Regions from separate parts of the Mesorhizobium sp. W050 genome, predicted to be linked through region 3. Evidence: riboswitches for the same ligand, from Rfam matches in the RefSeq annotation. Region 3 holds a riboswitch; each other region holds the start of a gene.
The links. Region 3 has a riboswitch for cobalamin ahead of ACYG9Y_RS22955 (aromatic ring-hydroxylating oxygenase subunit alpha). Riboswitches for the same ligand answer to the same signal wherever they lie in the genome.
Positions count from the first base shown of each region.

Region 1 (3,263 bases), 3.1 Mb from region 3:
CACCAGCCGAGACAGGTCCTTGTGGACGCCTGGGCAATGCAGGCACTCGTTGAAGTTCTCCCAGAAGATCTTCCAGTTGCAGTTCATCACCTTGCGCAGGACATGGCCTGATACCAGAGTTTCCAGCGGCCAGTTGGCGAGGTCGCCGGATGCGGGATCGAAGGAGGTCCCGGCGGAGCCGGCCGCAGCCTGCTGAAGGTTCACAAAGACAAAGCCGCGCCATACCGACAGCGCCACCCGGTAGAGCGGATGATCTGCCTTGTCGAAACCATCTGGCAGCGATTTCGAGGGAACGCGCACGAGATCGCCGCGCAGCGAGTAGGACCAGGCATGGTAGGGGCAAGTGATGAGCCGCGCTTTCAGCCGGCCCTCGCTTTCCTGGCAAAGCTGCGAGCCGCGATGCCGGCAGGTGTTGTGGAAGGCGCGCAACTCGCCGGTGTCGTCGCGGAGCACGACGATTTCCTGTGTGCCAACGCGGAATGTCCTGAATGCCAAAGGCTGGGCAAGATCGGCCTCGCGGCAGACGAGCAGCCAGCTTTTGTACCAGATGGCGTCGAGATCGCGCTGGTAAGCCTCGCTATCCCAATAGGCCGATGACGGTAGCGTCGGTTCGGCCCGGCTCAGGCCGTTATAGGGGTCGCGCTCGCTCGGGTTGGGATGCATGGCTGGCTTCCTATGAAGCGTCAGCCGACACCCCGGCAGATAGTTTGTCAATCAGAGTGCCGCATTGCCGGTTGCAGGCGCGGCGCATAATCATGTCGTGGACATGGGACATTCGGAAATTGGGGGGATTCGGAAATTGGCCGCACGACAGATGTCGCTTACGCCGGAGCTGGTCGCGCGCTGCTGGCGCGAGATCAGGGACCCCGGGCCGGATCCGGACGCGATGCATCTCGATGACGCCGACTATGACGCGCTGCTGGATGAATTGCAGGTCGAACTCCCGGATAGCGAACCGCTATGGCTGTTCGGCTATGGATCGCTGATCTGGAAACCGGAAATAGATTATGTCGAGGACCGCGTTGCGCTGGCGCGCGGCTGGCATCGGTCCTTTTGCATGAACATGACGCGCTGGCGCGGCACCAAGGACAGCCCCGGCCTGATGATGGCGCTGGACCGTGGCGGACAATGCAAGGGCGTCGCCTTCCGGCTGACCGAAAGTAACCGGCGCGGGCAGTTGGGCCGGCTTTTCCGGCGCGAAGTCACGCTGAAGCCGACAAGCTACCGGCCGCGCATGCTGAAGCTTGCAAGCGAGGCCGGACCGCTCAGGGCATTGGCCTTCGTCATCAACCGCAACGGCCTGACCTATTCAGGGCCGCTCGACGAGGGCAAGGTCGTCGAAAGGCTGGCAACGTCCTGCGGGCACTGGGGGTCGGGCGCCGACTATCTCTACAACACGGTGAAAAACCTTGAAGAGCGCGGCATTCACGATCGCCATCTGTGGCGGCTGCAGCGGCTGGTTGCCGAGCGGATCACCGCGTTGAACCCGTAACGCCGCATGGCGCATTCGCGCTGTTGGCCGGCGGAATTTGGTTTGCCGGATGCGGCCGTTTCAGCCTATAGTCATGCATGTCGTCGGTTCCGTTAGGGACCAAGAGGGAATGCGGTGAGGGCTGACTTGTTGCCCAATGCCGTGGCTGCCCCCGCAACTGTGTGCGGTAGTCCTCTCCAAGCCACTGAGGATTTTTTCCTCGGGAAGGTGGGGAAGGGCGCTGATCCGCGAGCCAGGAGACCTGCCGGCGACAGGGAACTGACTTCGATGCCCTCGGGTGGAGGGCGAAAGGACAAGATATGAATACCGCTTCCGTCTCCCTCGGCGCATCCGTCTCCTCGCAGTCGCGCTTCATGCAGCTCGTGCTTAGCGCGTTTCTGGGCATTTTCGTCGTCGGCGTTGTCGGTTTCTCGCATATCGATGCGGTCCACAATGCGGCGCACGACTATCGCCATTCGATGGCGTTTCCCTGCCACTGACGAGGATCTGACATCATGAACCTGTTTCGCAACGTCGTGTTCATCGCGGCGATCGCAGGGCTCGTGGCGGGTGTCGCTCTCGCCTGCATGCAGGCCTACGCCACCGTGCCGCTGATCCTCAAGGCGGAGGTCTACGAAAAGGCTGGTGGCGGCCATGAGCATCAGCATGCCGCGGCGCCCGCCGCCAACGCTGCGGACACCGATGCCATGAGCACCGCCGCGCCGGCGGAAAATGCGGTGAGCAGCGCAGCCCCGGCTGAAGCAGCCGCGCCGGCGGAGGACGAAGGCTGGGCGCCGGCCGACGGCTTCGAGCGTTTCGCCTTCAGTGTCGTCGCCAATATCGTCACCGGCATCGGCTTCGCGCTGGTCCTGGTGGCGGTTTCCGAGTTCGCCGGCGGCATCGGCAGCTGGCGCCAGGGCGTGTTCTGGGGCTTGGCCGGCTTTGCCGTGTTCACGCTGGCGCCGGGCCTCGGCCTGCCGCCGGAACTGCCGGCAATGCCGGCGGCCGATCTCATGCAGCGCCAGATCTGGTGGTGGGCAACGGTGATGACAACGGCGATCGGTCTTGCCCTTATCACCTTCCGCACGTCGGCGCCCCTGACCGTGCTCGCCGTCGTCCTGATCGTCGCCCCGCATATTGTCGGCGCGCCGCAGCCTGACAGTTTCGTAACGCCGATCCCGGAGGGCCTGCATCATCAGTTCGTGGTGGCGGTGACGCTGACCAATCTGGTGTTCTGGCTGGTGCTCGGCGCAGTTGTCGGCATAGTGCGCGCGCGCTTCGCCGGCACCGCGACCAGCCTGCGCGACAGCTTTGCCTGATCGCAGTTTGACCTTCATCATCGGCGGTGCGCGCTCCGGCAAGAGCGCGCATGCCGAAACTTTGGCGACGGCGTTGCCGCCGCCATGGGCTTATATCGCCACCGCGCTAGCCTATGACGGCGAAATGCGCGAGCGCATCGCGCAGCACCGCTCGCGCCGTGGCGAGGGGTGGGCGACCATCGACGCCCCGCTTGATCTTGCCGGTGCGCTCGAGGCATTGCCGGACAACCAGCCGGTGCTTGTCGACTGCCTGACGCTGTGGCTGACCAATCATATGCTGGCCGATCATGATCTGGAGGGGGAGTGCCGGCGGCTGGCCGATGTGCTTTCGCGGCCGCGCGGACCGTGGTTCGTGGTCTCCAACGAAGTCGGACAAGGCATCGTGCCCGACAATGCGCTGGCACGCCGGTTCCGCGATGCCGCCGGCCGGCTCAACCAGCAGATCGCGGTCGTAGCTGATATGGTGCTTCTGA
Region 1 is NZ_JBTTIH010000001.1:1,641,771-1,645,033, forward strand. It holds gene ACYG9Y_RS07845 (aromatic ring-hydroxylating oxygenase subunit alpha) at 1-663, opposite strand, end outside; gene ACYG9Y_RS07850 (gamma-glutamylcyclotransferase) at 800-1,492, shown strand; cobalamin riboswitch at 1,560-1,755, shown strand; gene ACYG9Y_RS07855 (CbtB domain-containing protein) at 1,792-1,971, shown strand; gene ACYG9Y_RS07860 (CbtA family protein) at 1,987-2,790, shown strand; gene cobU (bifunctional adenosylcobinamide kinase/adenosylcobinamide-phosphate guanylyltransferase) at 2,783-3,263, shown strand, end outside.
Region 1: it holds a riboswitch for cobalamin, as region 3 does, so the genes downstream of both, ACYG9Y_RS07855 (CbtB domain-containing protein) here and ACYG9Y_RS22955 (aromatic ring-hydroxylating oxygenase subunit alpha) in region 3, are expected to answer to the same signal.

Region 2 (3,263 bases), 3.2 Mb from region 3:
GGAAATAGCCCAGCAGGCCGTCCAGCTCCTCGCGCGGCAGCGTCGAGGCTTCGATCAGCCTGAGATCCTCGTCGTGGCTCTCGCCCGGCAGCAGCGCCAGCTTGATGCCGTTCGCACGGGCAGTCGCGGCAAGCTGGTCGCAGCCATAGCGCCACCAGTCGTAGCCGCCGAGGATGCGCACCAAAATCACCTTGGCGTGGCGGGCGACGCTGTCGATCCAGAGGTCCACGGACATGGGATGGCGCAGGTCGCGCAGCGCCGCCAGCCGCATCGACGGCAGGCGGACGGCATCGGCCGTCCAGGCCGCCGCGAGGCCGGCGAGGTCGCTGTCGGTGAAGGACAGCGCCACGATATCCGCCGGCGTCTGCCGGAGATCAACTGGCTCGGCGAGATCGTCGAGCGAGGCGGAGGTCGTGGCGAGTATGTGCATCGCGGCTTAGTGCGTTTCACCGTTTCACGGAACGGCGAACCGCTCTATCTCCTTGTTTTTACGCAATTCCTGTGGGAAAACCGTTTCACACTTTTCCTGGAATTGCTCCTGAGATCAGCCGGCGAGTATACGCTCGATCGCCGGGCGGTTCAGCCCCTTCAGGCCGATGACAACGAGACGCGAGCGGCGATCGTCCTCGGCCGTCCAGGCGCGGTCATAATAATGGTTGACGCGCGGGCCGACGGCCTGCAGCAAAAGCCGCATCGGCTTGCCGCCGACATCGACGAAGCCTTTCACACGCAGCACATTCTCTTCCTCGGCAACCGTGGCGACGCGCCTGGCCAGTTCGTCCGGATTGGTGATGGAGGGGATGTCGACGATGAAGGTGTCGAAATCGTCATGCTCGTGGTCGAAGGCGCCGTCATGGTGCGATTTGCGGTTCTCGATGTCGTCCTCGACGGCGAGGCCGAGGCCGAGCAGCACCGAGGGATCGACCTTGCCATGTGCGGTCGGCACGATCTTCACGGCGCGGGCGGAATGTTCATTGATGATGGCGTTGGCGCGGGCCGAACCGGGGGCGTCCATTAGATCGCTCTTCGACAGGATGATCAAATCGGCGCAGGCGATCTGGTCCTCGAAGACTTCTTCGACCGGATCGTCGTGGTCGAGCGTCTCGTCCTGAGCGCGCTGTGCCTGCAGGGCGTTCATATCGTTGGCAACGCGGCCCTCGGCCAGCGCCGGGCCGTCTACCACGGCAATGACGCCATCGACGGTCACCCGGCTCTTCACGCTTGGCCACTGGAACGCCTGGACCAGCGGCTTGGGCAGAGCCAGGCCCGAGGTCTCGATCAGGATGTGGTCAACCTTAGGTGTCAGCGCGAGGATCTTGTCGAGGGCGGGCACGAAATCGTCGGCGACCGTGCAGCAGATGCAGCCATTGGCCAGTTCGAGGATGTTTTCCTCGGGGCAGGTGTCGATGCCGCAGCCTTTCAGGATTTCCCCGTCGATGCCGATGTCGCCGAACTCGTTGACGATGATGGCGATGCGCTTGCCGCCGGCATTTTCCAGGAGATGGCGGACCAGCGTCGTCTTGCCGGCGCCGAGGAAGCCTGTAACGACAGTGCAGGGAACACGGGAGAGGTTGGCGGCCGGGTTTGAAGCGTTCATCGTCAGTCCTTCAGCATGTCGAGGGGTGGGATGCGGGCAACGAGGCCGCGCTTGAGGCTATCGGGCCGGCCGCGCCACGGGATGAGGCCGTCGGCCGAAGTCGCGAAGAGCTTTGCGCCGGTAACGAGGTCGGCGCCGCTGGTTGCGGTCAGATCGCCGAAGACATAGCTCCAGCAGCCATCGCGCAGGATCGCGGCGCTGAGGCGGCGCTTGCAATTGCCGAGACATTCGGCGGTGCGGACCCGGATATCGCCGGCAGCGGCGCGGCGTGTGTCCTCAGCCAGCAATTCGCCGGCGCGCGGATGGGCGTCGGAACCGGTCTCATCGCGGCAGGAGGCGCAGACGATGACGGTCACGCCGGTCAGGGCGTCGTTGTCGCCGGACGCAATGTCCGCTGTGCCAGCCGAAAAACTGCTGTTCTGGTCCAAAAACCGTGCTCCTTGCCCGGAAACCCGCCAGGCGATCGGATACTTTGTCTCAGACGGCAGGTCTCCTGGCTCGCGGGTCGTCGCCTTGGTTAGCCGCCTTCCCGGTGTTACCCAGTGGCTTTCGGCCTTGGCTCGTCGCTTACAGTTGCGGGGACAGCCGCGGATTTGGGACCGAAATCCCGCACCGCATTCCCTCTTGGCCCTTGCCGTTGCGGGCAGGGGACCGTCTGCAGCGGATTTAGGCTTTTGCGGGCGGCGGTGTCAACGCACGGCTACGACATGGCGATGTCGGCAGGGGCTGTCATGTCCCGGCTTCCGGCAGTGCCAGGATGACCTGTCGGATAGCTTGATAGCCATCGCTATAGTCCCAGTCATGGCCGACAGCCAGATTCTGTCCCTCATGCCAAACCGCGTTGTCCAGAAGGACTTCGGCACTAATCAGCGTGCCCTTCAAGCCTGCCAGAAAGGTCCGGACAAAATGGCTTCCGGGGGGTACCGAAGCTGTGAATAGCTTTTCCAGCTTGGCATAGAATGCTGGATAGCCTGGTGTCAGCGAGCATAGCTCGGTTGTGGCCTGGGAAATGACCGGGCCGCTATAGATTTTCCAGCGGGCATCTTTTCGCCAGATCTTCCAACTGGCGCTGCTTCGCTGCCAAAGCTCTATTTCGGCCTGCATGGTCTCGCAGACGTGATCGGCCAGTCCCTCAATGGCCACATGGAAAACACCACGGAGAAACTTTTCAAACGCCTGGTTCAGTTCCTGTTCGCGCGTGTCGCCGAAGCCAGCAAAGGATTCAATGACCGGCTGAACATCAAGCAGCGGAGAAAAAATGTAGATTTCCAGGACCAGCCGGTCAGAACTCGTCTCGAACACCTCAGCCTCAAACCGAAGCTGCTTCGATTGGAGCATGACGTCCCTATCTCTGCGGACTGCATCTATTCCATGCGCAATGAGGGCGCCATGGATCATGTCGAGCACTTTGTCCGATGCCATTGCACAACCTACGAGGCTTATTGAGGCCTCTATGACAGACGCTGCAAGGGTTGGCCATCTCTCTCGCTAGCCAATGCCGGCCCCAGATTGCCGGCCGGCGTCACTTCGATGCGCTCAAGGCCAAGCCAGCCCTGCATCTCCTTTAGTTCCTCGAAAAGCTGTGCGGTGGTCTCAGGCGGTGCGCCTGCTTCGGCATAGGCGGCGTGGACGCGTAAGACACTCGCAGGCCGGTCGGCCTTGAGGT
Region 2 is NZ_JBTTIH010000001.1:1,595,335-1,598,597, forward strand. It holds gene cobN (cobaltochelatase subunit CobN) at 1-430, opposite strand, end outside; gene cobW (cobalamin biosynthesis protein CobW) at 545-1,597, opposite strand; gene ACYG9Y_RS07620 (DUF1636 family protein) at 1,600-2,025, opposite strand; cobalamin riboswitch at 2,064-2,268, opposite strand; gene ACYG9Y_RS07625 (DUF6348 family protein) at 2,327-3,019, opposite strand; gene ACYG9Y_RS07630 (winged helix-turn-helix domain-containing protein) at 3,049-3,263, opposite strand, start outside.
Region 2: it holds a riboswitch for cobalamin, as region 3 does, so the genes downstream of both, ACYG9Y_RS07620 (DUF1636 family protein) here and ACYG9Y_RS22955 (aromatic ring-hydroxylating oxygenase subunit alpha) in region 3, are expected to answer to the same signal.

Region 3 (3,263 bases):
GTGCCAGATGGTCGAACATCCAGCGCGTGCCGATGCTGCCGGCCTGCGCCTTGATCGTCACCGCGATCGAAAACGGCCGCGATGGCGACGACGACAGCGTGTAGGTGCGCATCAGCGGCCCGTCCGGTGTCGGCAGTTCCAGCGTCAGGAACTGGCCCGGCTTGTAGCGGAACCAGGTCTGGTTGTCGGAGCGGAAGGTGAAGGTCTTGACGTCGGGCGCCTCGTCGCTGACGCCGATCACTTCCAGCACCTGCAGCCTATCGTTCCACGGCGCCATCTGGTCGAGATGGCGATAGAGCCCAAGATCCGTCATCGCATTCATCCTCTGGTCCCTCTTCGCCTGCTCCAGCTCACGCGACGCTGCGCAGCGCCGGCCGGCCGCCTTCGGCAAGGCGCGGGCCGATGAAGGCCGCGTACCATTCGACGAACTGGATCACGCCGCCCTCGTGCAGCTCCGAATAGGGGCCGGGCTCATAGGCCGGAGACAGGATGCCAAAGGCGTTTTCCTCGACGATGCGGCGGTCCTGGTCGTTGGTCTCCGTCCAGACATGGGTGAGCTCCTCAAGGTTGTAGTCGACCCCCTCGACCGCATCCTTGTGCACCAGCCACTTGGTCGTCACCGCGGTTTCGGTGGCGCTGATCGGCAGCACCCGGAAGGTGACCGCATGGTCGATCAGTATGTGGTTCCAGGTCGCCGGATAGTGGTAATGCATCAAGGTGCCGATGCGGTCGGCGGCAACAGTGTCGGACAGGTTCTTCGTCACCGCGCGCTTTCCGGACATCGTGTAGCTGACGGCATCGCGCAGCAGCGGCGCGCGGGTGGCGCGGTATTGCCCGGCCGGATCGATGCGGAACTTGCTCGGCAGGCCCGCCGCCTCGCATTTCGCCCAGTGCGCCAGCATCTCCGGATCGCTGTCGGCGCCCTGCACGCCGGTCACCGTCGGCGCTTCGGGGAATGTCTTGCACAGCTCCGGATGATTGCCGGCGCAGTGATAGCATTCGCGGTTGTTTTCCCAGACCAGCTTCCAGTTGCCCTTCTCGATGATGGTGCTCTCGAAGGCGACCTTGGCTTCATTCAGCCGGTGCGGCTTGAGGTAGGGCTCTATCATGGCGCGCATCGGCGCAAAGTCGGCAGGTTCTTTCGCCAGGCAGATGAAGATGTAGCCGCCGACGCTCTCGCAGGCGACGGGCTTCAGGCCGAACTGGCTCTTGTCGAAACCGTCGGCCATCTGGCGGGCAAACAGCAGCCGGCCGTCAAGCTCGTAGGTCCACTGGTGATAGGGGCAGACAAGCTTTGCCGCCATGCCCTTCTCAGTGTTGCAGACACGGCTGCCGCGATGGCGGCAGGAATTGTGAAAGGCGTTGATGTTGCCCTTCTGGTCGCGGACCAGCACCACCGGATAATCGCCGATCTGCACGGTGATATAGCTGCCGGGCTTCGGCAGTTCGCAATCATGGCCGATGAACAGCCAGTCGCGATACCAGATGAGCTCCATGTCGAGCTTGAAATAGTCCGGGTCGGTGTAGAAGGGCTGTTCCAGCGAAAAGCCTTGCTTGCGGCCGTTCAGGAGCCTCAGCATGTCGTTGCGCGTATCCATAGTTCTGTCCTCGTGGTTTAAGGACTGAACTTGGTGGTGATGGAGGAAGGATCGGACTCAGGCCGGCGCGGCGCCGGACATGCACTATCCACCTCTTGACCGCCCACCGCGATCAGTCGAGTCTATGCATCTCGGGCTGGTTTCCGGGCTCTGGAGTTGTCCTTGCGGACCATCGCGACACCTTCCCAGGCTCTTGCCCAGTGGTCTCCCGTTGCGACTTCAACTCCACCACCGTTGCGGGGGCAGCGCCGGATTCTGACCGGCTTCCCAATTCTCCGCTGCGTCGTCACGAAGCGGCACCTGAGATGCGATCATCTAATCACGGCAGCGATCGCGACGTCGGCATGAAAGCGACATCATATCCATGCGGCGCGACACGCGCGGCATACGCCCCGCCGACCACCGAAGGGCTGAGATCCTGTCTTGCGGCGCTATCATCGCCGTTTCGAATCGCTGCGGATCCAGTTCCGATCGGGGGCAAAAAGGGCTCAACGGTATCGAAAAGTTACTATTAGCAATCTCTAATCGAACCGAACGGTTCGTTTCTGTTGACAATGCGTGCAGGACGGTGTGAACGACGGCCCGGAAACCGACGCCGGAGCGAACCACTCGGTTCGACATAAGCAACTGAAAACAATACGATAAATGACCATAGAAGAACTTCCTGGCACAATTTCAAGGTGCAGGACCGTGGTCCACACGGAACAACTTCGTGATTGGAAACCAGCCTATGGCTTTCCCACATCGGGGCTGTCCGAACGACGCGAATTCCTCCCAAGACACGCCGCTAGACGGACAGACAAACTGGAGTCCTAAAAATGAAAAAGATCATCCTCACTGCCGCAGCCGTTTTGGCGATCACCGGCAGCGCCTTCGCCGGTAGCGACAATTACGGTTCCAATGGTGCGAACCAGCCAGCCGTCTCGGTCGACAGCTCGTATACGGCTTCCATTCAGAAGCCGGCGCACGCTGACAAGCAGCCTGTCGTTCAGGGCGCCGACCGCGACCTCTACGGCAATCGCTGATCCCGACCAAAGAAGGGCGGCTAACCCGTCGCTCTCGGGATCCCAAAAAATTCAGGAGTATTTGAAATGAAAAAGATCATCCTTGCTGCCGCCGCCGTTTTGGCCATCTCCGGCAGCGCTTTCGCCGGTAGCGACAACTACGGTTCGAACGGCGCCAACCAGCCTGCGATTACGTCGACCGATAGTGGCCATACGGCTTCGGTTGAGAAGTCGGCTCCAGCCGAGCAGGCGCCTGCCCACGGTGCCGACCGTAACCTTTTCGGCCGCTAAAAGCCGGTTTCCAGCACGTGGCGGGCTTATCCGCTGCAGCTGGCGGCATCAGAAAAATTCAGGAGACTAAAATGAAGAAGATCGTTCTTGCCACCGCAGCCGTTCTGGCTGTTTCGAGCGCTGTCTTTGCCGGCAGCGACAATTATGGCTCCAATGGCGCCAACCAGCCGGCCGCTGCCGTCGACACCACCCGCACTTCGTCGACCGGCACCAACTCGGCGGTCTACAAGCTGCTGAACTCGTCGAACGACCAACAGAAGTTCGTTCCTCAGAGCAGCGACAGGGATCGGTTCGGCAACAACTAACAGCCGAAGCTTAAAAAAAGAGCGGCGGGCCTGGCCCGCCGCTCTTTTTTCATGCCTGTACGACG
Region 3 is NZ_JBTTIH010000001.1:4,774,382-4,777,644, forward strand. It holds gene ACYG9Y_RS22950 (FAD-binding oxidoreductase) at 1-313, opposite strand, end outside; gene ACYG9Y_RS22955 (aromatic ring-hydroxylating oxygenase subunit alpha) at 351-1,598, opposite strand; cobalamin riboswitch at 1,716-1,917, opposite strand; gene ACYG9Y_RS22960 (DUF680 domain-containing protein) at 2,417-2,623, shown strand; gene ACYG9Y_RS22965 (DUF680 domain-containing protein) at 2,690-2,893, shown strand; gene ACYG9Y_RS22970 (DUF680 domain-containing protein) at 2,965-3,198, shown strand.